Regions from separate parts of the Streptomyces sp. NPDC003247 genome, predicted to be linked through region 2. Evidence: riboswitches for the same ligand, from Rfam matches in the RefSeq annotation. Region 2 holds a riboswitch; each other region holds the start of a gene.

Region 1 (9,784 bases), on a different contig from region 2:
CCGGCGGCGCTGGCCGCCGGAGAGCGTGTGCAGGGGCTGGCCGAGCACGCGGTCGGGCAGGTTGAGCGCGGCGGCGATGGTGGCGGCCTCGGCCTCGGCGGCGTACCCGCCCTTGGTGAGGAACTCGGTCTCCTGGCGCTCGTACTGCTTGAGCGCCTTCTCGCGGGTGGAGCCCTGGCCGTTGGCGATGCGCTGCTCGTTGTCGCGCATCTTGCGGATCAGGACGTCGAGGCCGCGCGCGGAGAGGATGCGGTCGCGGGCGAGGACGTCGAGGTCGCCGGTGCGGGGGTCCTGCGGGAGGTAGCCGACCTCGCCTGAGCGGGTGACCTGGCCGCCGGCGGGGATGCCCTCGCCCGCCAGGACCTTGGTCAGGGTCGTCTTGCCGGCACCGTTGCGGCCGACCAGGCCGATGCGGTCGCCCTTGGCGACGCGGAAGGAGGCGTTCTCGATGAGGATGCGGGCACCGGCGCGCAGCTCGATGCCGGAGGCGGAGATCACGGTCAGACTCCTGTGCGGGGTCGTTGGCGGGATGGGCGGCTGAGGACGTTCCCGCCGTCTAATGCGCGAGGAGAATGGCCATGGGGGCCAGTCTAACGGGGTTGTGCAACCAGTTTTTCTGGTTCGGGTGTTCGATCTTGGCGGGGCGCCGTTCCGGGGCGTTGTCGGTGCCGGCTGCCAGACTGGGCGGCTGACGAGGGATTCCGGCGGGATCACGAGGGAGTGATCGGCATGGCAGGGACGAACGGCGGGCGTCCGAGCATCTTCCCGACAGTGCTGTACCGGGACGCGAAGGCGGCGATCCGGCAGCTCACCGAGGCGTTCGGCTTCACCGAGCTGTCGGTGTACGAGGGGGAGGACGGTTCCGTGCTCCACGCCGAGCTGGTGCAGGGCAACGGCGCGGTGATGCTCGGTTCGAAGGGGCGCGGCGGTGTCTTCGACACCGTGATGAAGGACGCCGGCCCGGCGGGGGTGTACGTCGTGGTCGACGACGTCGACGCCCACCACCGGCGGGCCGTGGAGCACGGCGCGGAGATCCTGATGCCCCCGACGGACCAGGACTACGGCTCCCGGGACTACATGGCCCGGGACGCCGAGGGCAACATCTGGAGCTTCGGCACGTACGCGCCCGAGGTGCAGGGCTGACGGCCGCCCCCGAGCCGTCGGGGGGGCCGTAGGCGGGTCAGCCGCCGGTGTGGACCTGGAAGGCGGCCCGGCGGACGGCCTTGGCCAGCGCCGGGTCGGGGTGCGCGGCGGCGAGCGCGACCAGGACCTGCACGGTGCGCGGGTGTCCGACGGCGCGCACCTCGTTCAGGAGCGCGGGGACGGTCGGCTGCACCGCGGACTCCAGGTGCCGCACCAGCATCGGCGCCTCGCCGTGGTCGGCGACGGCGGCCGCGGTGTCGACCCACAGCCAGGTCGCCTCCTCGCGGGTGAGCACCTCGTGCGCGTCCTCGGGGTCGGCGCCGTCGTGCTCGGCGAGCCAGAGCAGGGCGTACGGCCTCAGGGCCGGCTCCTCGACGACGGCGCTGACGTCGGGTTCGGCGGGGGCGCCGACGACGCGCAGCGCCTCGAAGGCGAGGCCGCGCAGCAGGGCGTCCTCGCCCCGGGCGGCCGACAGCAGCTCGGTGACGGCGCTGCCGACGGGCCGGGCGGCGAGCCAGGCGCGGTACTCGGCGCGGGCCGCGTTCGGGCGGAGCTGGGCGCAGCCGCGGAGCATCTCCTCGGCGGCGACCTCGATGTTGCCGGCGGGGCTCTGCGCGGCGACGCAGATCTGCTCCAGCTTGACCCAGACCGCCCAGCTGCCGAGCGGGGTGAGCGTGGCCTGTCCGTCGCCGCAGGTGAGGGCACCGACGGAGGCGAGGGCGTCCAGGGCCCAGTCGAGGAGCGGGGCGAGTTCCGGGGCCCTGGCCTCCTCCGCCGGGTCGGCGTCGGCGGAGGAGGCCGGGGCCTCGGGTTTCGCGGTGGCGGCCTCGGGGCCGTAGGAGACCTCGCAGCGTTCGGTGCGCAGTTCGGTGACGCGCTGGCCGAGGAGGTCGAGGAGCTGGTCCACCGGGACGGGTCCGGCGGACAGCTGGAGGAAGGAGAGGACCTGCGGCATGGCGGAGACGACCTCGGCGACGGCGCCGGGCTCCTGGTCCCGGGGCTCGGGGGTGGCGAGCGACCAGGCGTCGAACAGGGCCACCCAGCCGCGCAGCACCGCGCTGTCGTCGCGGTCCCAGGCGCGCAGGCGCCAGCCGGGGCGGGCGCTGTCGCCGTGCACCTCGACGAGGCCGGCGAGCCGGGCGGTGTCCCAGTCGGCGCGTACCTGCGCAGGGGTGAGGGCGAGATCGGCCGCCGCGCGTGCGGCGGTCGCGTCGGAGAAGGTGGCCTTGCCGTCGTCGGTCGCTCCGTTGCGGCCGGGGCCCAGGGCGGCGTCGGCCCAGCGGGCGACGCGGGCGGCGGCGGCGAGCCGTGAGCGCGCCATTCCGGCCAGCTCGGCCCGGGCCGGTGTGCCCTCCGGCGGGCGGGGTGCGGGGCGGCGCGGGCGCCGCTGGTTCACAGCTGTGGGGGCGGCGGCCAGGGGTCGCGGGCGGACGAGTCGAAGCCTGGAGTCGCGCGGGATACGGGACGTCACGGGTGCAGTCTTCCGGTTGACGGTCCGAAAACCCAAACGGAATGCCCTGGCGGGGCGGGGACCCGGTCCCGGGACGGGGGCCGGAGGCGGGTGAGGAGACGTGATCAAGCCACTGGTACGGGGTTAAACGGAACCTTCGGGACGGGGTGCGCGGCCCGGTGCGCACGGGGGCGCGGGGACGCCTGGTGCCGGTGAGCGGAAGGAGGGCGGCGGCCCCTCGGGCGGGAGGGTGGTGATCCCGTGGCAACGGGTGTGGTGGGCCTGCGGGCGGGACGGTGACGGCCCGTGGCAACGGGCGTGCGGTCCCGCGGGCGGGGGGTGGTGGCCCGTGGCAACGGGCGTGCGGTCCCGTGGGCGGGGGGTGGTGGCCCGTGGCAACGGGCGTGCGGTCCTGCGGGCGGGGGTGGTGGCCTCCTGTGGGGAGCCCCGCCGCGCCGCCCTACGGCGGAGGTCACATCAGCGGGGTCAGGAAGCGGCGGAGGATTTCCTCGTAGGCGGCGGGGTCGGCGTTCCACATGGCGGCGTGGGGGGCCTGCCGGACGGGGTGGAGGGTGACGAGGTCGGGGCGCCGGGCGGCGAGCCGGCGGGTGGCCTCCCAGGGGGCGACCGGGTCGTCGGGGCCGTGGAAGACCAGGGCCGGGACGCGCAGGCGGGAGGGGTCCGCCGCCTCGTCGGGGTGGTGGGCGTCCAGGCCGGTGCGGCCCTGCGCGGCGCGGACGGCGAGGGGCAGCAGCGCGCCGGGGGTGTGGCGGGCGGCGGCGAGGGCGCGCAGGGTGGCCTGCCAGTCGAGCACCGGGGAGTCCAGCACCAGCCCCGAGACGAGGTCGCGCAGGCCGGAGTGGGCGGCGGCCCGCAGGGCCATGGTGGCGCCGGTGGACCAGCCGAGCAGGACGACGCGTTCGGCGCCGTACCGCACGGCGTACCGCAGGGCCGCGTCGACGTCCCGCCACTCGGTGGCGCCGAGGTGGTTGAGGCCGTCCGGGGGGCGGGGCGCGCCGAGGTCGCCGCGGTAGGCGAGGGCGAGCACCGGGAAGCGCCGGCGGTGCAGGAAGCCGGCGAGGTTGAGCACGTGCTCCCGGGTGGTGCCCAGGCCGTGCACGGCGATCACCCAGGTGCGGCGGGCGCCGGGGACGAACCAGGCGGGCAGCGGTCCGAGCTCGCCGGGGACGTCGACGTCGGCGTGGTCGAGGCCGAGCGCGCCGCTCGGGGTGCCGACGTGCAGGTTGGGGGTGAGCCACACCGCGTCGCCGGGGCTCAGTGTGCCGTGGGTGACGCGTTCGAGGCGGCGGACGACGGTGTCGGCGGAGGGGGACGCGGTGGGCAGGACCGGGCCGACGACGGCGTGGGAGCCGTTTCCGCCGAGGCCGTAGGTGCCGGGCCGCAGGGCGGCCAGGTCGCGGGTGAGCACGATCTGGCCGGCGGCGGTGCCGTGCACGGTGAGCCGGGGTTCGGTGGGCAGGGGGCGGCCGGGCGGCGCCTTGAGCGCGGCGTCGCTGGCGAACCGGCCGGCGGCGACACTGGCGGCGCCGGCGGCCAGGGCTGCGGTGACGGCGGCGGCCGTCGCGGTGACAGTGCGCACCCGTCCAGTGTCCCGGCCGATCGTCCGACCGGCCAGTGGTGGTGCGGGACGGAACGAAGCACGGCGCACCAAAGACCGGAGCACGGCGCACCAAAGACCGGAGCAGGGCGTACCAAGGGCCGGAGCACTGCACGCCACGGGCCGAAGCGCGGCACGCCACGGGCCGGAGCGGAGGAGCACGGCGTGCCGCGGGCCGCCCCGTCAGGCCCGCTGCCCGTAGCCCCCCAGCCGCTCCGCCACCGCCGTCAGCTGGTCCGGTGTCAGGAGGGTCGGGGTGAGGCCGGGCACCGACGACGCGGTGAGCCACAGCCGGCACATCCACTCCAGCTGGGCGGTGCGGTCGTAGGCCTGGTCGAGGGTGGCGCCGTAGGTGAGGGTGCCGTGGTTCTGGAGGAGGCAGCCGGTGCGGCCGTCGAGGGCCCGGAGCATGTTGTCCGCCAGTTCCTGGGTGCCGTAGGTCGCGTAGGGGGCGACCCGGACGGAGCCGCCGAGGGCGCAGACCATGTAGTGGACGGGCGGGAGTTCGGTCACGAGGGTGGAGACGGCCGTGGCGTGCACGGCGTGGGTGTGGACGACGGCGCGGGCGTCGGTGGTGCGGTAGACGGCGAGGTGCATCGGCAGTTCGCTGGTGGGGACCAGGGTGCCGAGGACCTGCCGGCCGTCGAGGCGGACGCCGGTGATGTCGTCGGGGGTGAGGCGGTCGTAGGGCACGCCGGAGGGGGTGACGAGCACGGTGTCGCCGACGCGGACCGAGACGTTGCCGGAGGTGCCGACGACGAGCCCGTCGGCGGCGGTGCGGCGGGCCGTCGCCAGCAGGTCGGCCCAGGCCCGGGTCTCCTCCGTCCCCGCTGTGCCGGCGGTGTCGTGGCGGGGGTCACGTCGCAGTTCAGCCATGCCCATGATCCTGCCAGGGGCGGCGCCCGGGCGGCTGGAATCCGGGACTCCGCAGACAGTCATCGCGAAGCCCGACTCAGTTCACCTTCCGTTCACCCAGGTTACCTACCTTCATCCAGCCAATGACCTCGAACGATTGCCTGGGTAAATGGAAAACTTCTCGCTGATCCTCGCGATTGTGGTGGTAACCGCACTCGCGTTCGATTTCACGAACGGTTTCCACGACACCGCCAACGCGATGGCCACGACCATCTCGACCGGCGCGCTCAAGCCCAAGGTCGCGGTGGCCATGTCCGCCGTGCTCAACCTTGTAGGCGCATTCCTCTCGGTGGAGGTCGCCAACACGATCTCCAAGGGTCTCGTCGACGAGACCGGCATCCGTCCCGAGGTCATCTTCGCCGCCCTGGTCGGCGCGATCCTCTGGAACCTCCTGACCTGGCTGGTCGGACTCCCCTCCAGTTCCTCGCACGCCCTCATGGGCGGTCTGATCGGCGCCACCATCGCCTCGGCGGGCGTCGGCGCGGTCCACGGCGACGTGCTCGTCACCAAGGTGCTGCTCCCGGCGGTCGCCGCCCCGATCGTGGCGGGCGTCGCCGCGATGTTCGCCACCCGCCTGTCGTACACGCTCGGCCGGAAGGCCGACGGCAAGGCGGCCGAGAAGGGCTACCGGGCCGGCCAGATCGCCTCGGCGGGCCTGGTCTCCCTCGCCCACGGCACCAACGACGCGCAGAAGACGATGGGCATCATCACCCTCGCCCTGGTCGCCGGCGGCGCCGTCGCCCCCGACTCCGACCCGCCGCTGTGGGTCATCCTCTCCGCGGGCCTCGCCATCGCGCTCGGCACCTACCTGGGTGGCTGGCGCATCATCCGCACCATGGGCAAGGGCCTGACCGACCTCCAGCCGCAGCAGGGCTTCGCCGCCCAGACCAGCGCGGCCACCGTCATCCTCGCCTCCTCCCACCTCGGCTTCTCCCTCTCCACCACGCACTCGGTCTCCGGCGCGGTGATGGGCGCGGGGCTGGGCCGCAAGGGCGGCGTCGTCCGCTGGTCGACGGCCACCCGGATGTTCATCGCCTGGGGCCTGACCCTGCCGGCCGCGGCTGTCGTCGGCGCGCTCGCCGAGTACGTCACCGGCCTCGGCGCCTGGGGCACGGGCCTCGTCGCGGTCTTCCTCGTCGCCTCCAGCGCCGCGATCTGGAAGCGGTCCCGCAGCGAGGTCGTGGACGCGTCGAACGTCAACGGGACCGACGAGCCGGCCGGCGTGGTCACCACGGCGATCGCGGCCGTCACCCCGCCCCCGGCGGGCACGGTCCCGGACGGGCCGGTCGCCGCCGTCCCGTCGCCGGCCGCACCGGCCATCGCCACCGAGCCGACGGCTCCCGCCGCCTGAGCCCGCCCACCCGGCACACAGAGAAGAGAAGCATCATGAAGATCGACTGGGCGGCTCTGGGCTCCGTCTTCGGCGTCAGCCTCGTGGTCACGGTGGCCCTGGTGGCGCTGTTCACCCTCGGCATCATGGGCCTGTCGCGGCGCGAGCGGGCCGCGGCGCAGGGCGGGACGGCCGCGCTCGCGGTCACCGGGGCGTACGCCTGCTTCGCGGCGTGCGCGGCCGCGGTGGCGTACGGCATCTCGCTGATCGTGGCCTGAGCCGCGCACCGAGGGTCTCCGGCCCTTCACGCACCACGGGTCCCCGCCCCTCCTCCGCCCCCCTCCCCTCCCTCTGTCGTCCCTCCTCCCTCCGCCCTGTCGGCGGCCGTCCCACCGGCGGTCCCGGCGGGGCGGACGCACGTCCGCGACCGGCCGTCCCGGACGGCCGGTGTGGGGTTCTGCACACTCTCCCCGTGCAGGTCAACACCAAGTTGACGGCCGTTCCGGGCCCGTGGTGGACTGCCGGAGCCATGTACGGCGACAGGAAGAGGAAGCCGGTGTGAGTCCGGCGCGGTCCCGCCACTGTCACCGGGGTAGACACCCCCGGGAGCCAGGAACTCTCGTCGCCGGTCTCGTCGAACCAGGGCGTGGACACCCTGAGTGAGGACATATCGCCATGCTCGGCTGCCGTTCGAGGTCATCCACCCGGTCGTTGCCCGACCCCGCGGCCGGCTGAGCCGATGGGTGCCGATCGCTTTCACGCGTACGGCGCCGCCGCCGGCCTCCTGGGGGACCTGCTCCTCGGCGATCCGCGCCGGGGACATCCGGTCGCCGTGTTCGGGCGGGCCGCGGCCGGCGTGGAGCGGGTGCTGTGGCACGACCACCGCGGGTGGGGCGCGCTGCACACCGCCGTGTGCGTCGGCGGGGCCGTGGCCCTGGGCGCCGGCGCCGCACGCGCCGTCCGGTCGTCGGCCGCCGCCTCCGCCGCCCTGACCGCCACCGCCACCTGGGCCGTCGTCGGCGGGACCTCCCTCGTGCGCGAGGCCCGGACCATCGGGCGGTGCCTGGAGGCGGGGGACGTCGAGGGCGCGCGGGCCCGGCTGCCGCATCTGTGCGGGCGGGATCCACAGGCCCTGGACGCGGACGGGATCGCCCGCGCCGTCGTCGAGTCCGTCGCCGAGAACACCTCCGACGCGGTGGTCGGGGCACTGCTGTGGGGCGCCGTGGGCGGTGTGCCGGGGCTGCTCGGCTTCCGGGCCGTCAACACCCTCGACGCCATGGTCGGCCACCGGTCGCCCCGTCACCGCCGCTACGGCTGGGCCTCGGCGCGCCTGGACGACCTGGCCGGCTGGCCGGGGGCACGGCTGACGGCCGTCCTCGCCGCCGTCGCCGGGGACGACCCCCGCGGGGCCGTACGGGCCTGGCGGGCCGACGCGCGCAAGCACCCCAGCCCGAACGCCGGTCCGGTGGAGGCCTCCTTCGCCGGCGCCCTCGGGGTGCGGCTGGGCGGGACCCTGTCCTACGGCGGCCGGGTCGAGCACCGGCCCGTGCTCAACGGGGCGGCCGGGCGGCCCGTGGCCGCGCGGGACATCGAACGTGCCGCGCGGCTCTCCCGCCGTGTCGGCCTCCTCGCGCTCGGCGTCACCGTCGCCGCGCGCCTCGTCGCGAAGGGGCGTACGTCATGAGCGGGGGTCTCCTCGTCGCCGGCACCACCTCCGACGCCGGCAAGAGCGTCGTCACCGCCGGGATCTGCCGGTGGCTGGTGCGGCAGGGAGTGAAGGTCGCGCCCTTCAAGGCGCAGAACATGTCGCTGAACTCGTTCGTGACGCGGGAGGGCGCCGAGATCGGGCGCGCGCAGGCCATGCAGGCCCAGGCGTGCCGGGTGGAGCCGACCGCGCTGATGAACCCCGTGCTGCTCAAGCCCGGTGGCGAGCAGAGCAGCCAGGTCGTGCTGCTCGGGAAGCCGGTCGGCGAGATGAGCGCCCGCGGGTACCACGGGGGGCGGCAGCAGCAGCTGCTGGGCACCGTGCTGGAGTGCCTCGACACGTTGCGGGGCACGTATGACGCGGTGATCTGTGAGGGGGCCGGTTCTCCCGCCGAGATCAACCTGCGGCGGACGGACATCGTGAACATGGGGATCGCGCGGGGCGCCGGGCTGCCCGTGCTCGTCGTCGGCGACATCGACCGGGGCGGCGTCTTCGCCTCGTTCTTCGGGACCGTCGCCCTGCTCTCCCCCGAGGACCAGGCGCTCGTCGCCGGGTTCCTCGTCAACAAGTTCCGCGGCGACGTCTCGCTGCTGGAGCCGGGCCTGGACATGCTGCACGGGCTGACCGGGCGGCGGACGTACGGGGTGCTGCCGTTCCGCCACGGGCTCGGCATCGACGAGGAGGACGGGCTGCGGGTGTCGCTGCGCGGCACGGTCCGGGAGTCGGCCGTCGCCCCTCCCGTGGGGGAGGACGTGCTGCGGGTCGCCGTCTGCGCGGTCCCGCTGATGTCCAACTTCACCGACGTCGACGCGCTGGCCGCCGAGCCGGGCGTCGTGGTGCGGTTCGTGGACCGGCCGGAGGAGCTGGCGGACGCCGATCTCGTGGTCGTCCCCGGCACCCGGGGGACCGTGCGGGCGCTGGAGTGGCTGCGGGAGCGGGGGCTGGCCGACGCCCTGGTCCGCCGTGCGGCCGAACAGCGGCCCGTCCTCGGCATCTGCGGCGGCTTCCAGCTCCTCGGCGAGCGCATCGACGACGAGGTCGAGAGCCGCAGGGGGCGGGTGGACGGGCTCGGCGTCCTCCCCGTGCGCGTGCGCTTCGCCCGGGAGAAGACCCTCACCCGGCCCGTCGGGGAAGCCCTCGGGGAGCCGGTCGAGGGCTACGAGATCCACCACGGGGTCGCCGAGGTCCTGGGCGGGGAGCCCTTCCTCGACGGCTGCCGGGTCGGGCAGACCTGGGGCACGCACTGGCACGGTTCGCTGGAGTCGGACGGATTCCGGCGGGCCTTCCTGCGCGAGGTGGCGGCCGCCGCGGGCCGTCGTTTCGTGCCCGCCGCCGGCACCTCGTTCGCCGCGCTGCGCGAGGAGCAGCTCGACCGGCTCGGCGACCTGATCGAACAGCACGCGGACACCGACGCGCTCCGGCGGCTCATCGAGTCGGGCGCGCCGCAAGGACTGCCTTTCATTCCACCGGGAGCGCCCGCATGAGCACAGTGTTGTTGTTGTCGACCGCCGACACCGATCTGCTGGCGGCCCGGTCCGCCTCCGGCGCCTCCTACCGGATCGGCAACCCGACCCGGGTGGACGTCGAGCGGGACCTGCCCGCGCTGGTCGAGGGCGCCGACAT
Region 2 (9,784 bases):
ATGGTGCAGTGCTTGGCGTTGACCGGGTGGGTGTAGAGCTTCTGGTCGACCGGGGTCCAGGTGCCGGCGGCGAGGTCGGTGCTCTGCCAGGCGTAGAAGACGCCGTTGGGGGTGTAGGTGTCTCCCCAGAGGTACCAGGTGCCGGTGGTCAGGGACTTCACGAGGGTGGGTGCCTCGGTGCCGCCGTGGGCGACCGAGGTGCTGAAGGGCGTGAAGCTGCCGGGGTTCAGCGAGGTGGACCGGGCGCCGACCAGGCCGCCGGTGCTGCTGCTCTTGAAGTAGAGGTAGTTGACGCCGTTCACGCCGACGGCCATGTCGCCGTCGATGACGTCGTAGCCCGGGTCGAAGAACACCTGGGGGGCGGAGACGGTCGTGAAGTCGGTGGTGTGGTTGACCATGAGGACGTTGTGGCCGGAGGAGTTCACGGACGAGTAGATGATGGCGTACTGGCCGCGGGAGGCGTCCCAGAAGGCTTCCGGGGCCCAGCTGTGGGTGACCAGGTCGTGCAGGTGGGGGCGGCGGTAGTTGGTGAAGGTGCGCAGGTCGGTGGAGTCCCAGACGTGGATGGTCTGGCTGTTGTAGGTCCAGTCGGTGCCCTTGAGGTCGGTGGCGAGCACGACGAAGGTGCCGTCCTGCTTGCGCAGGATGAACGGGTCGCGCAGGCCGCCGGCTCCGGCGGTGGGGGTGACCACGGGGTTGTTCTGGTTCAGCGGCATCCAGTTCAGGGAGTCCGTGCTGACGGCGAGGTGCAGGCCGTAGTCGGTGCCGACGCCCTGGGGCGATTCGGTGAAGTAGCCCATGACGTAGGCGGAGTCGGCGGCGTGGGCGGGTCCGGTCCCCAGCGTCAGATCGGCGGCCAGGGCCAGGGAACCGGCCGCGGCGGAGCCCAGGAACAGTCTGCGCGACGGCATGGCCTGGGGGCGGGATGGTGCGCTCATCGGCTCTCCGGGTGTGTGCGGGTCGGGTGAGCTCACGGCGGCGGACGGGCGAACGGCGGCAGGACGCGTGGACCGTGGGAAAGGAACGGCGGCTCGGCACCTTCCGCATGGCCGATATCTCGAACGTGGTTCGGTCAGGCGGTCAGAAAGTAGAGCCCTGTCCGGGGCACGTCAATATTTTCGACGCGACTTCTCCTGCGGGAGCGGGTTCTGACGCGTCAGGTCACGCGGTGGACGACGATGGTCACGCGGTCGAGGCCGACCGGGGGACGCAGGTCGCCGATGAAGAGGGTGTGGTTCATCCACGCGTAGGGCCCCTCACCCACCTCGAAGCGAGGGTTGGTGCGGCAGTACCAGCCGTCCGGCTCACCTCCGCCGCCCGCGGAGATCCGTCGCACGGACGCCTCGTCCCGGGTGCCCCAGCCCTCGTTGGTGACCATGAGGTGGTGACCGTCGTCGGTGCGCAGGGTGTAGCGCGCCCACAGGTGGGTGACACCGTCCGGGCGGACGAGGTTCCAGTCGGCGCCGCCCGGCAGGACCTGGCCGCGGGCGTCCGGCCCGCTGAACGTGCCGCCGGTGATGGGGATCACCCGGCGCCGGCCGTGCGGGGTCTCGCCCACGTCGATCGGAGGAGCCAGCTCCACTTCCAGGGTGAAGGCGTGCCGGGTGCTGGGGGCGTGCGCCATGCCGTACTCCCGTCGTCGGGGGACACGCCCCGGCGCGGTCGGGGCGCCGGAGCGGTCCGGGAACGCAGGTCCGCGAAGTCGATGCACGATACCGGGCGCGACGGCACCGGCGACGCCCCGGGGGCACGGAGCCGGCCCTCGACCGACGGAGGGTCAGCTCTTCGATCCGTAGAAGTGCACCGGTGAGTTCGGCTCGAAACCGATGCGGGGGTACACGGGTGCCCCGGCGGCGGTCGCGTGCAGAGTGGCGCGGGTCAGTCCGGTCGCTCGGCCGCCTTCGTGCAGCGCCTTCCGGGTCACCGCCTCGCCGTAGCCCCGGCGTTCCCACGCGGGGTCCGTGGCGACGAGCACGACGAAGAGGCGTCCCTCCGCCTCCAGCGTCGCGGCGCACGTCACCGGGACACCGTCCCGCAGGCCGAGGTAGGCGTGCACGCCGGTCTTCCACAGCGCGGAGCCGAGGAGCCCGTCGCGGCCGTCCTCCAGCGGGAATCCGTAGGCGCGCGCGTTGAGGTCCGCGTACGCCCGCAGCTGTTCGTCGGTGCTCACCCGCGCGAACGTCAGGTCCGGGTGGACCGGGTCGGGCACGGGGAGCAGGTTCCCGGCCATGCCGGTGCCGGCGAAGGCGTGCTGGAGACCGGCCCGTTCGGCCGCCTCCGCCAGGCCCGCGCGCGCCCCGCCGTCGAGGAGGTCCTCGAAGAGCCACAGAAAGCCCGGGTGCTTTTTCGCGCGCATGATGTCCGCCGCCTGCGTCAGACGCCTCTCCAGGAGCACCGCGTCCGCCCCCACGTCGGTCAGCGTGACGCAGTTCCAGAACGCGAACCGGCAGTCGGCCCAGCGCACGGCGACGCCCGGCAGGTCCCGCACGTCCGCGCGCGGTTCCCGGTCGAGGACCAAGGCGCGCCAGACCGTGGCGAGTTGCTCCATCGATTCGATCGATTCCGTGAGACCCGTCATGGACAACCCCTCGTGCCGTGGAGTGCGTGGATGCTTCCGAGGAGTAACGAACGGCACCGGTCCAGGGTTCACGCCTGCCACAGGGCGTTTCTGAGGGACCTCCGCGGCGCCCGTTCCCGGCAGGCGGGCGGCGCCGCCTGCCGGGAACGGCCGCCGGGCGATCACACTGGTCCCGACAAGGAGCCCCGGGACCGGCGTCCTCGCCCGACACCGCCCCCGTCCCGGGGCGCGCCGCCCGCACCACCGACCCGACACCCTGGGAGCGCCCATGCCGATAGATCCCTTCCTCGCCGGGAAGCTGCACCTGCTCGACGGCCTCAGCCGGGAGGGCGCCGCGTCCGACCCGGAGGCGGGCGCCCGGCTCGCGGAGTACTACCGCGATCCCGGCGAGTGGAGCCTGCCGGACGTCTCGGTCGAGGACCTCGTGGTCCCCGGACCGCACGGCGAGGTGCCCGTCCGTGTCTACGCCCCGCGCGACGAGCCCCGCCGCGCGCTGCTGTGGCTGCACGGCGGCGGCTTCGCGGCCGGCGATCTCGACATGCCGGAAGCGCACACGGTCTCCGCCGAGCTGGCCGCCCGCGCCGGGGCCCTGGTGGTCTCCGTCGGGTACCGGCTGGCGGTGGACGGCATCCGCCACCCCGTCCCCGTCGACGACGCGCACGCCGCGTGGCTCTGGCTCCACGGACCCGGCCAGGTGCGCGGCCCCGTCGCCCTGGGCGGCGCGAGCGCGGGCGCCGCCCTCGCCCTGTCCACGGCGATCCGGCTGCGCGACCGGCACGAACCCCGCCCGGACACCCTGCTGCTGGCCTATCCGTTCGCCCACTTCCCGACCCCGGCCCTGGACGACGAGACGGCGGCGGCGATGCGGGAACTGCCGTCGCTCCTGCGGTTCACCACCGAGTCGATCGAGGGCATGGTGCGCAACTACGTCGGCCGCCTGACCGACCTGCCGGCGGACGCGATGCCCGGGGCGGCGAACCTGGACGACCTGCCCCCGACCGGTGTCGTCCTCTCCGAGTTCGACGACCTCCGGCCGTCCGGCGAACTCCTCGCCCGGCAACTGGACGAGCGCGGTGTCCCGGTCCGGACGTACCTCGCGGCGGGCATGACGCACGGCCACCTGAACCGCGGCCCCTCCCTCAAGGAGGTCGACCGGTCGCTCGACTTCTTCGCGAGCTTCCTCTCCGGCTGACGGGCCCGCCGTCGTCCCCGGGGAGTACCGGGTCCTCCTCCTGCGGGAGGACCCGGGCGCGCCGGCTCGTGCCCTGCCACCAGGCCACAGTGCCCGCACCGGCACGATGCCCCGGCGCCCCCCGCCACGCCAGGCTGGTCGTCCACCCGACACCAGATCTGGAGATCCGTTTCCCGTGGCCACCTCGCTCTACCGGTGGGGCCGGACCGCCTTCCGGCGGCGCCGGCTCGTGACGTTGTTGTGGGCGGTGCTGCTCTGCGCCGTCGGGGCGGGCGCCGCCACGGCACCCGCCGCCTCCGACGACGGCACGTCCTTCATGCCCGGCATCGACTCCACGCCCGCGACCGCGCCCAGTTCGTCGTCATCGCCTACCAGAGCGGCCTGGTCACCCCGCACCCGCACATCCGACCCCACGGCGGCCGGTGACACACGTGCGTCCGGCGCGAGCCGCGGCGGCACCGCCCCCGCCGGCTCGCCCGGCCGACGACGGCGGGCCGGCTCACCGCGCCCGTGGCGCGTACATGATTACGGCCATGCCGGCGAGGCAGACCAGGGCGCCGACGACGTCGTAGCGGTCGGGACGGTAGCCGTCGGCGACCATGCCCCAGGCGATCGATCCGGCGACGAAGACACCGCCGTAGGCGGCGAGGATGCGGCCGAAGTTCTCGTCGGTCTGGAAGGTGGCCACGACGCCGTACAGGCCCAGCGCGATCACGCCCGCCCCGGCCCAGACCCAGCCCCGGTGCTCGCGGACGCCCTGCCAGACGAGCCAGGCCCCGCCGATCTCGAACAGGGCGGCGACGACGAACAGGGCGACGGAACGGGCGACAGTCATGGGGCGACCCTATCGACCGGGCCGCTGCCGCGATCTCCGGCCGACCCTGAGGAGCCGTCGGGCCGTACAGGCGGCGGACGCCGGGGCCAGGACCGCCCGCGCGCCGGGTCCCGGACCGCCCGCGCGCGCCGGGTGCCGGGGCCGCGCCCGCAGCGGACGCCGGACTGCCTGTGCACCGGGCGCTTGCTTCCGGACCGTGTCCGCAGCGGACGCCTGCTCCCGGACCGTGCCCGTGCCCGTGGCCGACGCCCGTGATCTGGCCGTGAACCGGGCGCCTGCTTCCGGACCGCCCGCGCACCGGGCGCCTGCTCCCGGACCGTGCCCGCAGAGGACGCCTGCTCCCGGACCCTGCCCGCGGCCGACGCCGTGATCTGGCCGTACCGGTGGCTTGATAGCCTGCCGAGGCCAGTCGAGCCACATCCGAGGCCAGGGAATCCGGTGCGAATCCGGAACTGACGCGCAGCGGTGAGGGGGACGGGCGGGGCACGCGTGCCACTGGGAAGGGGACGGGCCGGCCGGCGGGCCGGTGCGGCACCGCACCGGGAAGGCGCCCCGCGCGGACGAACCCGAGTCCGAAGACCTGCTGGCACCGCCACGCCCCAGGGCGTGGCGGACGTCCGCAGGCCAGGCTCCGCGTACGAGCCCCGACACCCGAGGCATGCCCGTGCTCCGTTCCACACCGCCGCGCGCCCCGCGCACCGTAGCCCTCCTGCTCGCCCCCGCCCTCCTGCTCACCGCCTGCGGAGGCTCCGGCGGATCCGCCGCAGGAGGGGAGAAGGCCACCGCCGGTTACCCGCGCACGATCGTCGACTGCGGGCACCGCGTCACGCTGGAGTCGGCACCCCGGCGGGCCGTCTCCCTCAACCAGGGCACCACCGAGATCCTGCTCTCCCTCGGCCTCCAGGACCGCATGGCCGGCACCGCCACCTGGACCGACCCGGTGATGAAGGGACTGGAGAAGGCCAGCGCGTCCGTGCCGCGGCTGGCCGAGAACAACCCGTCCTTCGAGAAGGTGCTGGACGCCGAACCGGACTTCGTCACCGCCTCGTTCGTCTCCACCCTCGGCAAGGGCGGCGTCGCCACGCGCGAGCAGTTCGAGGAGCTGGGCGTGCCCACCTACGTCTCGCCGTCCGACTGCTCGGAGGGCAAGGACAACGACAGCGGCGGCGACGGCTCCCGCAGCGAGCCGCTCACCCTCGACGCCGTGTACGGCGAGATACGCGACCTGGCCCGCGCCTTCGACGTCGAGGCGCGCGGCGAGAAGCTCGTGGCGAGCCTCCAGGAACGGGTGCGCGAGGCCACCGCCGCACTGGACGCCTCCGGCGTCTCCCTCATGTACTGGTTCGCCAACTCCGAGTCGCCCTACCTCGCCGGCTGCTGCGGCGCCCCCGGCGCCATCACCCGGGCCGTCGGCGCGGAGAACGCCTTCTCCGACACACACGACGAATGGCCGCAGATCAACTGGGAGACGGTCGCCGACCGTGACCCCGACGTCATCGTCCTGGGCGACCTGAGCCGCAGGTCGCAGACGGCGGAGACCGCCGAGGCCAAGATCCGCTTCCTGGAGACCGACGCCGCCACCCGCAACCTCACCGCCGTGAAGAAGAAGCGGTACATCCTGCTCAGCGGCCAGGCCATGAACCCGTCGATCCGCACGGTCGAGGGCATCGAACAGGTCGCCGCCGGACTGCGCTCGTTCGGGCTCGCCGGGTGAGGCTGCGCGACACGCTCGTGACGGCCTGCGGCCTGCTCGTCCTCGCCGCCTCGGTCGCCGTCGCCGTGACGATCGGCCCGGCCGACATCTCCGCCTCGGACGTGTGGGCGTCGGTCGCCGCCCGTCTCGGGGCGGGGGAGAGCCGGCTGGCGCCGCTGCGCGACGGCATCGTCTGGAACCTGCGCATGCCCCGCACGATGCTCGCCGCCGTCTGCGGGGCGGGACTCGCGCTGTGCGGGGCGGTGATGCAGTCGCTGCTGCGCAACCCGCTCGCGGACCCCTTCGTGCTCGGGGTGTCCTCGGGGGCCTCCACCGGCGCGGTCGCCGTGGTCGTGCTCGGCGTGGGCGGCGGCGCGGTGTCCCTGTCGGGGGGCGCGTTCGCCGGGGCGCTGGTGTCCTTCGGGCTCGTCCTGCTGCTGAGCCACAGCCTCGGCGGCAGCACCGACCGCGTCGTCCTCTCCGGCGTCGCGGCGATGCAGCTGTTCTCCGCGCTGACCTCCTTCACCGTGCTCACCTCGGCCGACGCCGAGACGACCCGCGGCGTGCTGTTCTGGCTGCTCGGCTCGCTCTCCGGCGCCGACTGGACCGACGTACTGCTGTGCGCGGGCGTCCTGGCGGCCGTGCTCGGCGTCTGCCTCGGACACGCCCGCACCCTGGACGCGTTCGCCTTCGGGGAGGAGGCCGCGGCCTCGCTCGGCGTGCGCGTCGGCCGCGCCCGGCTGGTCCTGCTGTGCGCGACCGCGCTGCTCACGGCCGTCCTGGTCAGCTGCGCCGGGGCGATCGGCTTCGTCGGCCTGGTCCTCCCGCACGTGACGCGCGCCCTCACCGGCTCCGGCCACGCCCGCCTGCTCCCGGTCACCGCACTGGCCGGGGCCGTCTTCCTGGTCTGGGTGGACACCGCCGCCCGTACCGTCCTCGACCCGCAGGAGGTGCCCGTGGGCGTCGTGACGTCCCTGATCGGCGTCCCCGTCTTCGTGGCAGTGCTCCACCGCGGGAGGAGGAAGGCGTGAAGGACACTCACGCCGGAGCCGGAGCCGGAGCCGGAGCCGGAGCCCGAGCCGGAGCCGGAGCCCGAGCCGGAGCCGGGAGCGGGGCGGACGCAGGGACCGTGGCGGACAGGGCTGATACGGCGCACACGGCGCACACGGTGCACACGGCGGACACGGCGGCCGGGCTCCGCGCGAGCCGTGTCACCCGTCGTGCCGACGGCCGGCTCATCCTCGACGGCCTGACCCTCGCCCTCCGCCCCGGCGAGACGGTGGGCCTCATCGGCCCCAACGGGTCGGGCAAGTCGACCCTGCTGCGGCTGCTCGCCGGCGTCCTCGCTCCCACGGCCGGCGTCGTCACCCTGGACGGGCGGCCCCTGGCGCAGGTGGGCCGTCGCGCCACCGCCCGCCGTGTCGCCACCGTCGAGCAGCACGCCCACACCCAGACCGAGCTGACCGTCCGCGACGTCGTCGCCCTCGGCCGCATCCCCCACCGCCGGGCCTGGACGGCCGCCACGGCGGCGGACGCGCGGGCCGTCACCGAGGCACTGGAGCGCACGGGCCTGGCCGACCGGGCCGCCCAGTCCTGGCACACCCTGTCCGGCGGCGAACGCCAGCGCGCCCAGATCGCCCGCGCCCTCGCCCAGGAACCCCGCGAACTGCTGCTCGACGAGCCGACCAACCACCTCGACATCCAGCACCAGCTCGACCTGCTGGACCTCGTCGCCGGTCTCCCGGTCACCACCGTGATCGCCCTGCACGACCTCAACCTCGCCGCCATGTACGGCGACCGGCTGCTGGTGCTCCGGGAGGGACGCGCCGTCGCCGAGGGGACCCCGGGCGACGTCCTGACCGCGGAGCTGATCGAGGAGGTGTACGGCGTCCGCGCCGAGGTCACCACCGCGCACGGCCGTCCGGTGATCCGCTTCCTGCGCCGCGCGTCGCGCCGGCGGTCGGAGGAAGCTCCGTGCCGGGGTCAGTGACCGCTGCTCAGCGGGTGGCTGAAGCCCTGGGCGGAGATGAGGCGGGCGGCTCCGGCGAGTTCGGCGGCGAAGCGCTCCACGGCCTCGTACGGGAAGCGGTGGCTGGGCCCGCTCACGGAGAGGGAGGCGACGACCGCCCCCGAGCGGCCGGTGACCGGCACGGCGACGGCGGTGAGCCCCTCGTCGAACTCGCTGCTGCTGACGGCGTAGCCGCGCTGGGCCGTCTCGGCGGCCCCGGCGCGCAGCCGGTCGGTGTGCGCCTCGCCGTACGGTGAGGCGAGGGCGACCCGGCGCAGGACGGCGTCGGAGGCGTCGCGCAGCAGGACCTTGGAGGAGGCGCCCGCCCACAGCGGCTGTTCGTCGCCGACGTCGACGACGTGGCGCAGGGGGTGGGGGCTCTCCTCGTGCGCGACGCAGACGCGCTGGACGTCCCGGGCGACGAAGATGTTCACGGTCTCGCCGAGCCGGTCGGCGAGGTCGCGCATCACCTTGCGGGTCTCCCGCGGCACCTCCCACCGGCCGCGGGCGAGGTAGGCCCAGCGCCACAGCCCGGGGCCCGCCGTGTAACCGGAGGGGTGCGAGCCGAGCAGCCCGGTCTCCTCCAGGGTCTGCACCAGGCGCAGCGCGGTGGTCTTCGCCAGCCCCGTGGCCTCCGTGATCTCGCGCAGGGTGACGACCGGCCGGTCCTCCCTCAGCAGGTTGAGGATGTCGACGGCCCGGCGCACACTGCGCACGCCGGTGCCCGGCTGCTCCCGTTCGTCCTCGGCCCGCGCCGTCTCGCCGCCGTCCACCCGTCGTCTCCCTGCTTCGTGCCGCCCGTCGCGGACCCCCGTCGGCCACAACGGCAGTCCGCTCTGCGGACCACGGTAACCGCAACGACGCGGGCGCCGTACCGGGATCCGGGAAGGCGGCCTCCACCCCCTCCCGGGTGCCGTGTGCCGGTCTTCGTGGTCCGCTCCGCGGATGGAGCGCGGCGGTAGGACGTCACCCTTGCCAGAGCGGCGCCAGGCCGGTGGGCAAGGGGAGGGCAGGGGTGTCGGTGCCGCCTGGACGCTGACCGGCGGAGGTCCGTCGCGGGCGGCGCTTCCTTGTCCGGTGCCCCACCCTCCTCTACTGTGACCGTACAGTGGACCTGTCGATCCACCTAGTGGTCAGCTTGGAGTTCCAGTGACAGCAGCAGTTCTCACGACGACGGCCGGGCCGGCGGCGCCCGGACGCGGGGCGAGCGCCGGCCCGGCCGGACGCGCGGACCGGACCCGGACCAGCGTCGGCCGGACCCGGACCAGCGTCGGGAGGACGCATGCGTAAGTCGATCGCCACCGTCTGCCTCAGCGGCACGCTCACCGAGAAGCTCACGGCCGCCGCACGGGCCGGCTTCGACGGGGTCGAGATCTTCGAGAACGACCTGGTCGCCGCCCCCCTCAGCCCCGAGGAGATCCGCGCCCGCTGCGCCGACCTCGGCCTGAGCATCGACCTCTACCAGCCGATGCGTGACA
Region 3 (9,784 bases), on a different contig from region 2:
CGGTTTGAACGCCGTGTTGAGCATCCAGTAGACGGGGAAGCCGGCGACGGCGAAGACCAGGAGACCGAGGAGGTTCCAGCCGAGCTTCGACCGCCCCGGAGCGGACACCGTACTCATTCGACCTCTCCGATCTTCAGCATCTGGCGCATGTAGACGGCGACCACCCCGAGCAGGAGCAGCACGGTGATCAGGGCGATCGCCGAGCCCTGCCCGTAGTCGTTGACGACGAAGGCGCGGTCGTAGGAGTACGTCGTCAGCAGCTGGAACTCGGGCTCCGGGTGGCCGTTGCGCATCACGAAGACCTGCGGGAAGACGCCCATGTCCCAGATGACCGACAGGGTCGTGAGCATCACGACGACCGGTTTGAGGATGGGCAGGGTGACGTACCGGAAGACGCCCCAGGCGCCGGCGCCGTCGAGGCGGGCGGCCTCCTCCAGCTCGGCCGGGACCTGGGTGAGGCCGGCGCTGAGGGTGATCACCACGAAGGGCACCGCGCCCCAGATCACCAGCAGCATGATGACGGCGAGGCCCTGCGGTCCGCTCGCGAACCAGTTGTGGCCGATCAGCTCGACCCCGGGGAGCCTGCTCAGGACCGCGTTGAGGATGCCGTAGTCGGAGTCGAAGAGCCATTTGAAGACGGTGGTGGCGACGATGACCGGCATCCCCCAACTGGCCACCAGGGCGATGTTGACCAGGGTCTTCACCCAGCCGGAGACCCGCTGGAGGAGCAGCGCGATCAGCATGCCGAGGACCATCGTGAGGAGCACGCAGCCGGCGGCGAAGACGATCGTGCGCAGGACGACCTGCCAGAACTCGCCGTCGCCCAGCACGCCCGAGAAGTTGTCGAAGCCGACGGACTCGGCGGGCTGGAAGCCCCAGAGCTGGGACTGGCCGAACTTCTGGAAGGACAGGGTGACCAGGCGGACCAGCGGATAGCCCATCACCAGCGCGAGGACCAGCAGACAGGGCGCGAGCAGCAGCCAGGGGGTGCCGGCGCCGGCCGCGCCCCGCCGTCCCGGTGGCTTTCCCGCGGCGGCCCGTGGTGGGGGTGAGGGCCGCGTCGGCGGCACCTTGGCAGGGGTGGTCGTGTCTGCGGCACTCATCCGCGCGCTCCTCAGCGGTCCCTCGGTCGTCCGGGAAGCAGGGCCCCGACCCTGGGGGGTCGGGGCCCTGCTCTCAGGTCACTTGGTGTTGATGACCTTGTCGATCGCGGCGTCCGCCTCCTTCGCGGCCTCCTCGACCGTCTTCTTGCCGGTGCCGATGTTCTGGAGCATGGTCTGGAGCACCTGGGCCTTCTCGACCTGGCCCCAGCCGGGGGCCATCGGGACGAACCAGTTGGACTCGGCGGCGGTGGCCGGCACGACCGTCTCGGGGTCGTTCTTCAGGGTCGCGAGGTCGGTCTTGTTGTTGGGCAGGTTGCCCTTGGCCATCAGACCCTTCTGGCCGGAGGGGCCGGTGAAGGCGTTGATCCATTCGGCGGCGAGGTCCTGCGCGTCCGACTTCACCGGCACGGCCAGGTCGGAGCCGCCCAGGAAGACCGGGAGGTTCTTGCCGGACGGGCCGGGCAGCACGAAGTTCTCGACGTTGTCCTTGAGCTTGCCCGTCTTGTCGTTCTCCGGGGCCGCGGCGGTGGCGCCCTCCCAGGCGGGGGCGAAGATCATGCCGGACTTGCCCTGGCCGTAGACGATGTAGCGGTCGGACTCGTCCTTGGTCTTGTCGCCGTGCATGTAGGTGTCGACGATCTTCTTGAACTCGTTGAGGCCCTTGAGGGACTCCGGCGAGGAGAGGTTGGCCTTCCACTGGCCGCCCGACTCGGTCGCGATGGAGCCGCCGGCGTCGTAGACGAAGGACATGGCCGCGTACCAGTCGCGGGTGGGCTGGTACCAGGCGCTGAAGCTGTCGCCCTCCTTCTTCTGGACCTTGTCCAGGGCGGCGGTCAGCTCGGCGTAGGTGGTCGGGGCGGTCTTCACGCCCGCGGCGGCGAAGAGGTCCTTGCGCCAGTTGCCGACGCGGCCGCCGGCGTAGTAGGGGACGCCGTAGGTCTTGTCCTCGTAGGTCACCGAGGTCTTGAGGCCGTCCAGCCAGGCGGAGGAGTTGTCGAACTGCGAGGCGTCGAGGGGGGCGAAGGCGCCCTTGACCATGTAGCCGAGCATCTCGGTGTTGCCCATCTCGACGACGTCGGGGGCCTTGTCGGTGGCGAGGACCGCGTCGAGCTTGGCGTTCTTGTCCGGCCAGCCGTAGTACTCGTGGTCGATCTTGAGGCCGGGGTGCTTCTTCTGCACCGCCGCGTCGGCGGCCTTCACCAGCTCGGGCCAGTTGTTCTGGGCGTCGACGGTGAGCCAGACCGTCAGCTCCTTAGCCTCGGCACCCTTGTCCGAGCCCCCCTTGTCGCTGTCCCCGCACGCCGCGATGGAGACCATCATGCCCGCGATACCGATCGCGGCTATCAGCTTGCGCTTCACGCCATCCTCCTCAGGGATGCCACAAACCCCCCTGCCTCCCCGCCGCGGTCGAGCGTCAACGCGTACCGTCCGTGGGGCCAGGACCTGGACCAATGGTGTAGACCAGTACGGGGAGCTTGGCTCAGACCAATAGGGCTGTCAAGGGTGCTTCACAGGCGCCGAGTCGTCCGTTACGCGACCGCGATATGCAGGGACTTTTCAATTTCCGGGGCGCCCGCCGAAGGCCCTCGCGCGGAACGGACCACCGCCCTACGACGGCGTGCTGGACTAGACCAAGACGGGTCCCGCGGGTATACAGAGGGGATCACGGAGCGTGCGAGGTCACCCGCACCGGTCACCCCGCCCACGAACCCGTGCCACGATGTGAGCCGCGGCCGATGGGATGTCGGCCGTTCGGCATCCGGAGCCGGGAAGGCAGGCCATGAGCACCGACGTCAGCAGTGCGGAGAACGAGGGTGGGGCTACCGTCCGTACCGCGCGCGTGCCCAAGTACTACCGCCTGAAGAAGCACCTGCTCGACATGACGGAGACCCAGTCGCCCGGCACCCCCGTGCCGCCCGAGCGGACCCTCGCGGCCGAGTTCGACACCTCGCGCACGACCGTGCGCCAGGCCCTCCAGGAACTGGTGGTCGAAGGCCGGCTGGAGCGCATCCAGGGCAAGGGCACGTTCGTCGCCAAGCCCAAGGTCTCCCAGGCGCTGCAACTGACCTCGTACACCGAGGACATGCGCGCCCAGGGCCTCGAACCCACCTCCCAGCTCCTGGACATCGGCTACATCACGGCCGACGACCGGCTGGCCGGGCTCCTCGACATCACCGCCGGCGGACGCGTGCTGCGCATCGAACGGCTGCGCATGGCCAACGGCGAGCCCATGGCGATCGAGACGACGCACCTGTCGGCCAAGCGCTTCCCCGCCCTGCGCAGGTCGCTGGTCAAGTACACGTCCCTCTACACCGCCCTCGCCGAGGTCTACGACGTCCACCTCGCGGAGGCCGAGGAGACCATCGAGACCTCCCTGGCCACCCCGCGCGAGGCGGGCCTGCTCGGCACCGACGTGGGCCTGCCGATGCTGATGCTGTCCCGGCACTCCCTGGACAAGGCGGGCAAGCCGGTGGAGTGGGTGCGGTCCGTCTACCGGGGGGACCGCTACAAGTTCGTGGCCCGGCTGAAGCGCCCGCAGGAGTAGGCGGCCACCGCGGCCGAGCTCCCACCGAGCTCCCGCCCCCCCGGTTCGGGTGGAGCGGGCAGGAGCGGAGGTCCCGATATCCGGACGAGGTCTTCCGCTGACCTTTATCCGTCCCCTACATTTCGCGTGCGTTGCACGCGCGATCAACGAGGGGATGGAGTCGCCCGATGCCGGAAGCACCACACGTCTCAAGAGGTCCGGTGGTGACGCCCGTACGCGTCGTCATCGCCCTCTGCCTGTTCGCGCCTTTCGTGGCGATGCTCTGGGTCGGCTCGTACGCGAAGGTGGAGCCGACGCTGATCGGCATCCCCTTCTTCTACTGGTACCAGATGGCCTGGGTGCTGATCTCCACCGTGCTCACGATGATCGCGTACCGGCTGTGGCAGCGTGACCAGCGCGCCCGCAAGGCCTCGGACGGGGGTGCGTCCCGATGAACAACGAGGTCAACGGCGTCGCACTCACCGTCTTCGTCCTCTTCTTCCTGGCCGTGACCGTCATGGGCTTCCTCGCGGCCCGCTGGCGCAGGGCCGAGAACGAGCACAGCCTCGACGAATGGGGCCTGGGCGGCCGGTCGTTCGGCACCTGGATCACCTGGTTCCTGCTCGGTGGCGACCTGTACACGGCCTACACGTTCGTGGCGGTCCCGGCGGCGATCTACGCGGCCGGCGCGTCCGGCTTCTTCGCGGTCCCGTACACGATCCTCGTCTACCCGCTGATCTTCACCTTCCTGCCCCGCCTCTGGTCGGTCTCGCACAAGCACGGGTACGTCACCACCTCGGACTTCGTGCGCGGCCGGTTCGGGTCCAAGGGCCTGTCGCTGGCCGTGGCCGTCACCGGCATCCTCGCGACCATGCCGTACATCGCGCTCCAGCTCGTCGGCATCCAGGCCGTGCTGGACGTGATGGGGGTCGGCGGCGGCGAGAACACCAACTGGTTCGTCAAGGACCTGCCGCTGCTGCTCGCCTTCGGCGTGCTGGCCGCGTACACCTACTCGTCGGGGCTGCGCGCGCCCGCCCTGATCGCGTTCGTGAAGGACACGCTGATCTACATCGTGATCGCGGTGGCGATCATCTACATCCCGATCAAGCTGGGCGGGTTCGACGACGTCTTCGCCAAGGCGGGTGACGCGTTCGCGCAGACCAACCCGGCGACGGGCAAGCCGCGGGGCGCGCTGGCGCCGGCCGAGGCGGGTCAGTGGACGTACGCCACGCTGGCCCTGGGCTCCGCGCTGGCGCTCTTCATGTACCCGCACTCGATCACCGCGACGCTGTCCTCCAAGAGCCGTGACGTGATCCGCCGCAACACCACGATCCTGCCGCTGTACTCCCTCATGCTCGGCCTGCTGGCCCTGCTGGGCTTCATGGCGATCGCGGCCGGCGTCAAGGTCACCAACGGGCAGCTGGCCATCCCGCAGCTGTTCGAGGACATGTTCCCGGACTGGTTCGCGGGCGTGGCCTTCGCCGCGATCGGCATCGGCGCGCTGGTCCCGGCGGCGATCATGTCCATCGCGGCCGCGAACCTGTTCACCCGCAACATCTACAAGGACTTCATCAAGCCGGACGCGACGCCCAAGGAGGAGACCCGCGTCTCCAAGCTGGTCTCGCTGCTGGTGAAGGTGGGCGCCCTGGCGTTCGTCCTGACGATGGACAAGACGGTCGCCATCAACTTCCAGCTCCTCGGCGGCATCTGGATCCTCCAGACCTTCCCGGCCCTGGTCGGCGGCCTGTTCACCCGCTGGTTCCACCGCTGGGCGCTGCTCGCGGGCTGGGCCGTCGGCATGCTCTACGGCACGCTCGCCGCCTACGGCGTGGCCTCCCCCACCCAGAAGCACTTCGGCGGGTCGGCGAAGGAGATCCCCGGCATCGGCGAGATCGGGTATATCGGTCTGACGGCGTTCGTGCTGAACGTGGTGGTGACGGTGGTCCTCACCTTCGTGCTGAAGGCGCTGAAGGCCCCGGAGGGCGTCGACGAGACGAGCCCGGAGGACTACACGGCGGACGCCGGCGACCCGGGCGTCCAGGTGGAGCTGCCGCCGGCGACCGCCGGAACGTCCCACTAGCCGGAACGTCGCACGCGGCAAGGCTCTCGGTGGGCCGGCGGAGAAATCCGGCGGCCCACCGTCGTGTGCGTGGGGCACACTGCGCGCCATGGACATAAGGATCCGGGAAGCGGAACCCTCCGAACACGCCGGCCTCGGCGACCTGACCGCCCGCGCCTATCTCGACGACGGCCTCCTCGACTACGGCGAGGGCGACGCGTACCTGCCCGTGCTGAAGGACGTGGCCGCGCGGGCGGCCGCCGCCACCGTCCTCGTGGCCGTGGCGGGCGACCTGCTCCTGGGCGGGGTCACCTTCGTACCGGGCCCCGGGCCCGTCGCCGACATCGCCCGGCCCGGCGAGGCCGAGATCCGCGCGCTGGCGGTCGCGCGCGAGCAGCGCGGCCGGGGCGCCGGCGAGGCCCTCGTGCGGGCCTGTGTGGAGCGTGCGCGGACCACGCGGGGCTGCACGGCCGTCGTGCTGTCGAGCCAGCGGGCCATGCACACCGCCCACCGGCTCTACGAGCGGCTGGGCTTCGTCCGCACACCCGAGCGGGACTGGAATCCCGTGCCGCACCTGGACGACATCACTCTCCTGACCTACCGGTTGACGCTCTGAGATCACCGGCAACACAACATCTGGGGGTGGCGTGACGGGCGAGCACAAGATGTATGCTCGTGCTCGCTGTCGCCGCAGGGGAATCCGGTGTGAATCCGGAACTGTCCCGCAACGGTGTACTCGTGTGCGCGCCTACCCATGTGCGCACACCCGTCCAGTCCGAGGACCTGCCGACAGTGCGCCCGGCCGTCCGGCTCGGGTGCCTTGACGTCCGGGCCTCGTGGAGTGGGCCGGTGGACGCGACGCCGTGCGCGCTCGTGTGCTGCCCCCTGCCCTCCGCCAGGCCCCTTGCCGAGCGAGGGAGAGCCCCCACGTGACCATCGCGCCAGCCGATCCGGCTTCAGCCACCCCGCAGGACACCGACGGCCCCGGTACCGCCCTGCTGCGGACCCTGACCGAGCTGACCGCCGACCTGCCCGACGGCGACCCGGGCCGGGTCGCCGCCGCCGCCCTGCGGGGCCGCTCCGCGCGGGCGGACGAGACGGAACTGCGCGAGCTGGCCACGGAGGCGGCCGCCGGCCTCATCTCCGAGGACCCCGCCTACTCCCGGCTGGCCGCCCGTCTGCTCACCCTCGGCATCCGCGCCGAGGCCGCCTCCCAGGGCGTGACCTCCTTCACCGGGTCCGTCGCCGTGGGACACCGGGAGGGGCTGATCGCCGACCGGACGGCCGCGTTCGTCACGCTGCACGGCGCGCGGCTCGACGCGCTGGTCGACCCGCACGCCGACGACCGCTTCGGGTACTTCGGCCTGCGCACCCTGCACAGCCGCTACCTCCTGCGCCACCCGATCACCCGCAAGGTCGTCGAGACGCCCCAGCACTTCCTGCTGCGCGTCGCCGCCGGACTCGCCGAGGACGACACCGCGCGGGCCGTGGACGAAGTCGCCGCGCTCTACGGGCTCATGAGCCGCCTCGACTACCTCCCCTCCTCCCCGACGCTCTTCAACTCCGGCACCCGGCACCCCCAGATGTCGTCGTGCTACCTCCTCGACTCCCCCAAGGACGAGCTGGACTCGATCTACGACCGCTACCACCAGGTCGCCCGCCTCTCCAAGCACGCCGGCGGCATCGGGCTGTCGTACTCCCGGATCCGCTCCCGCGGCTCCCTCATCCGCGGCACCAACGGGCACTCCAACGGCATCGTCCCGTTCCTGAAGACCCTCGACGCCTCCGTCGCCGCCGTGAACCAGGGCGGCCGGCGCAAGGGCGCGGCCGCGGTCTACCTGGAGACCTGGCACGCGGACATCGAGGAGTTCCTGGAGCTGCGCGACAACACCGGTGAGGACGCCCGCCGTACGCACAACCTGAACCTCGCGCACTGGATCCCCGACGAGTTCATGCGCCGGGTGAACGCCGACGCGCAGTGGTCCCTCTTCTCCCCCTCCGACGTGCCCGAGCTGGTCGACCTGTGGGGCGAGGAGTTCGACGCGGCCTACCGCGGGGCCGAGGCGGCGGGCCTGGCGCGGAGGACGATCCCGGCGCGCGAGCTGTACGGCCGGATGATGCGCACCCTCGCGCAGACCGGCAACGGCTGGATGACCTTCAAGGACGCCGCCAACCGCACCGCCAACCAGACCGCGACGCCGGGCCACGTCGTGCACTCCTCCAACCTCTGCACGGAGATCCTGGAGGTCACCGACGACGGGGAGACGGCGGTCTGCAACCTGGGATCGGTGAACCTCGGCGCCTTCGTCGACGGCGACGGCATCGACTGGCAGCGGCTGGACGACACCGTCCGCACCGCCGTCACCTTCCTCGACCGCGTCGTCGACATCAACTTCTACCCGACCGAGCAGGCGGGCCGCTCCAACGCCCGGTGGCGCCCGGTCGGCCTCGGCGCGATGGGCCTCCAGGACGTCTTCTTCAAGCTGCGCCTGCCCTTCGACTCCCCCGAGGCCAAGGCCCTCTCCACCCGGATCGCCGAGCGCGTCATGCTCGCCGCGTACGAGGCCTCCGCCGACCTCGCCGAGCGCAACGGCCCGCTGCCGGCCTGGGAGAAGACCCGCACCGCCCGGGGCGTCCTGCACCCGGACCACTACGGCGTCGAGTTCACCTGGCCGGACCGCTGGGCGGCCCTGCGCGAGCGCATCGCCGGCACCGGTCTGCGCAACTCCCTGCTCCTCGCCATCGCGCCGACCGCCACCATCGCGTCCATCGCGGGCGTCTACGAGTGCATCGAGCCGCAGGTGTCCAACCTGTTCAAGCGCGAGACGCTGTCCGGCGAGTTCCTCCAGGTCAACTCCTACCTGGTGCGGGAGCTCAAGGAGCTCGGCGTCTGGGACGCGCGCACCCGCGAGGCGCTGCGCGACTCGGGCGGCTCGGTGCAGGACTTCACCTGGATCCCGGCCGACGTCCGCGCCCTCTACCGCACCGCCTGGGAGATCCCGCAGCGCGGCCTGATCGACATGGCCGCCGCCCGCACCCCGTACCTGGACCAGGCGCAGTCCCTGAACCTGTTCCTGGAGACGCCGACCATCGGCAAGCTCTCCTCGATGTACGCGTACGCCTGGAAATCGGGCCTGAAGACGACGTACTACCTGCGCTCGCGCCCGGCGACCCGCATCGCCCGCGCCGCGCAGGCCACCGTTCCCGTCCAGCAGCCGGCGCCCGAGGACGCCGTCGCCTGTTCCCTGGAAAACCCCGAGTCCTGCGAGGCCTGCCAGTAATGAGCTCCACCACGAAGAACCTTCTCGACCCCGGCTTCGAGCTGACTCTGCGCCCCATGCGCTACCCGGACTTCTACGAGCGCTACCGGGACGCCATCAAGAACACCTGGACCGTGGAGGAGGTCGACCTCCACTCGGACGTGGCCGACCTCGCGAAGCTCACGCCGGCCGAGCAGCACCTGATCGGCCGGCTGGTCGCCTTCTTCGCGACGGGCGACTCGATCGTCGCGAACAACCTGGTGCTGACGCTGTACAAGCACATCAACTCCCCCGAGGCACGGCTGTACCTCAGCCGGCAGCTCTTCGAGGAAGCGGTCCACGTCCAGTTCTACCTGACCCTCCTGGACACCTACCTCCCCGATCCGGACGACCGCGCGGCCGCCTTCGCCGCCGTCGAGAACATCCCCTCCATCCGCGAGAAGGCCGAGTTCTGCTTCCGCTGGATGGACTCGGTGGAGAAGCTGGACCGCCTGGAGTCCCAGGCCGACCGGCGCCGCTTCCTGCTCAACCTGATCTGCTTCGCCGCGTGCATCGAGGGCCTGTTCTTCTACGGCGCCTTCGCGTACGTCTACTGGTTCCGCAGCCGGGGCCTGCTGCACGGCCTCGCCACCGGCACCAACTGGGTGTTCCGGGACGAGACCATGCACATGTCCTTCGCGTTCGACGTCGTCGACACCGTCCGCAAGGAGGAGCCGGACCTCTTCGACGACCGGCTCCAGCAGCAGGTCACCGACATGCTGCGGGAGGCCGTCGAGGCCGAGCTTCAGTTCGCGCGCGACCTGTGCGGTGACGGGCTCCCCGGCATGAACACCGACTC

The links. A riboswitch is a leader RNA that binds a small molecule or an ion and turns the genes downstream of it on or off. The one in region 2 is predicted to bind cobalamin.
Region 1: another riboswitch for cobalamin. It lies ahead of ACFYWQ_RS40085 (cobalamin biosynthesis protein); the one in region 2 lies ahead of ACFYWQ_RS14175 (ABC transporter substrate-binding protein).
Region 3: another riboswitch for cobalamin. It lies ahead of ACFYWQ_RS08755 (ribonucleoside-diphosphate reductase subunit alpha); the one in region 2 lies ahead of ACFYWQ_RS14175 (ABC transporter substrate-binding protein).

The regions. Positions count from the first base shown of each region.
Region 1 is NZ_JBIAPF010000019.1:101,282-111,065, reverse strand. It holds gene ACFYWQ_RS40120 (ABC-F family ATP-binding cassette domain-containing protein) at 1-498, opposite strand, end outside; gene ACFYWQ_RS40115 (VOC family protein) at 730-1,143, shown strand; gene ACFYWQ_RS40110 (hypothetical protein) at 1,181-2,614, opposite strand; gene ACFYWQ_RS40105 (alpha/beta hydrolase family protein) at 3,066-4,193, opposite strand; gene ACFYWQ_RS40100 (class II aldolase/adducin family protein) at 4,395-5,087, opposite strand; gene ACFYWQ_RS40095 (anion permease) at 5,236-6,477, shown strand; gene ACFYWQ_RS40090 (hypothetical protein) at 6,513-6,734, shown strand; cobalamin riboswitch at 6,976-7,096, shown strand; gene ACFYWQ_RS40085 (cobalamin biosynthesis protein) at 7,196-8,140, shown strand; gene ACFYWQ_RS40080 (cobyric acid synthase) at 8,137-9,645, shown strand; gene cobN (cobaltochelatase subunit CobN) at 9,642-9,784, shown strand, end outside.
Region 2 is NZ_JBIAPF010000004.1:100,187-109,970, reverse strand. It holds gene ACFYWQ_RS14205 (glycoside hydrolase family 43 protein) at 1-938, opposite strand, end outside; gene ACFYWQ_RS14200 (DUF3237 domain-containing protein) at 1,157-1,624, opposite strand; gene ACFYWQ_RS14195 (GNAT family N-acetyltransferase) at 1,778-2,578, opposite strand; gene ACFYWQ_RS14190 (alpha/beta hydrolase fold domain-containing protein) at 2,847-3,770, shown strand; gene ACFYWQ_RS14185 (hypothetical protein) at 3,960-4,166, opposite strand; gene ACFYWQ_RS14180 (YnfA family protein) at 4,270-4,605, opposite strand; cobalamin riboswitch at 4,995-5,208, shown strand; gene ACFYWQ_RS14175 (ABC transporter substrate-binding protein) at 5,264-6,319, shown strand; gene ACFYWQ_RS14170 (FecCD family ABC transporter permease) at 6,316-7,329, shown strand; gene ACFYWQ_RS14165 (ABC transporter ATP-binding protein) at 7,467-8,288, shown strand; gene ACFYWQ_RS14160 (IclR family transcriptional regulator) at 8,282-9,079, opposite strand; gene ACFYWQ_RS14155 (bifunctional sugar phosphate isomerase/epimerase/4-hydroxyphenylpyruvate dioxygenase family protein) at 9,589-9,784, shown strand, end outside.
Region 3 is NZ_JBIAPF010000002.1:848,673-858,456, reverse strand. It holds gene ACFYWQ_RS08790 (carbohydrate ABC transporter permease) at 1-117, opposite strand, end outside; gene ACFYWQ_RS08785 (carbohydrate ABC transporter permease) at 114-1,103, opposite strand; gene ACFYWQ_RS08780 (extracellular solute-binding protein) at 1,182-2,462, opposite strand; gene ACFYWQ_RS08775 (GntR family transcriptional regulator) at 2,884-3,648, shown strand; gene ACFYWQ_RS08770 (DUF3311 domain-containing protein) at 3,816-4,082, shown strand; gene mctP (monocarboxylate uptake permease MctP) at 4,079-5,707, shown strand; gene ACFYWQ_RS08760 (GNAT family N-acetyltransferase) at 5,796-6,302, shown strand; cobalamin riboswitch at 6,343-6,492, shown strand; gene ACFYWQ_RS08755 (ribonucleoside-diphosphate reductase subunit alpha) at 6,616-8,967, shown strand; gene ACFYWQ_RS08750 (ribonucleotide-diphosphate reductase subunit beta) at 8,967-9,784, shown strand, end outside.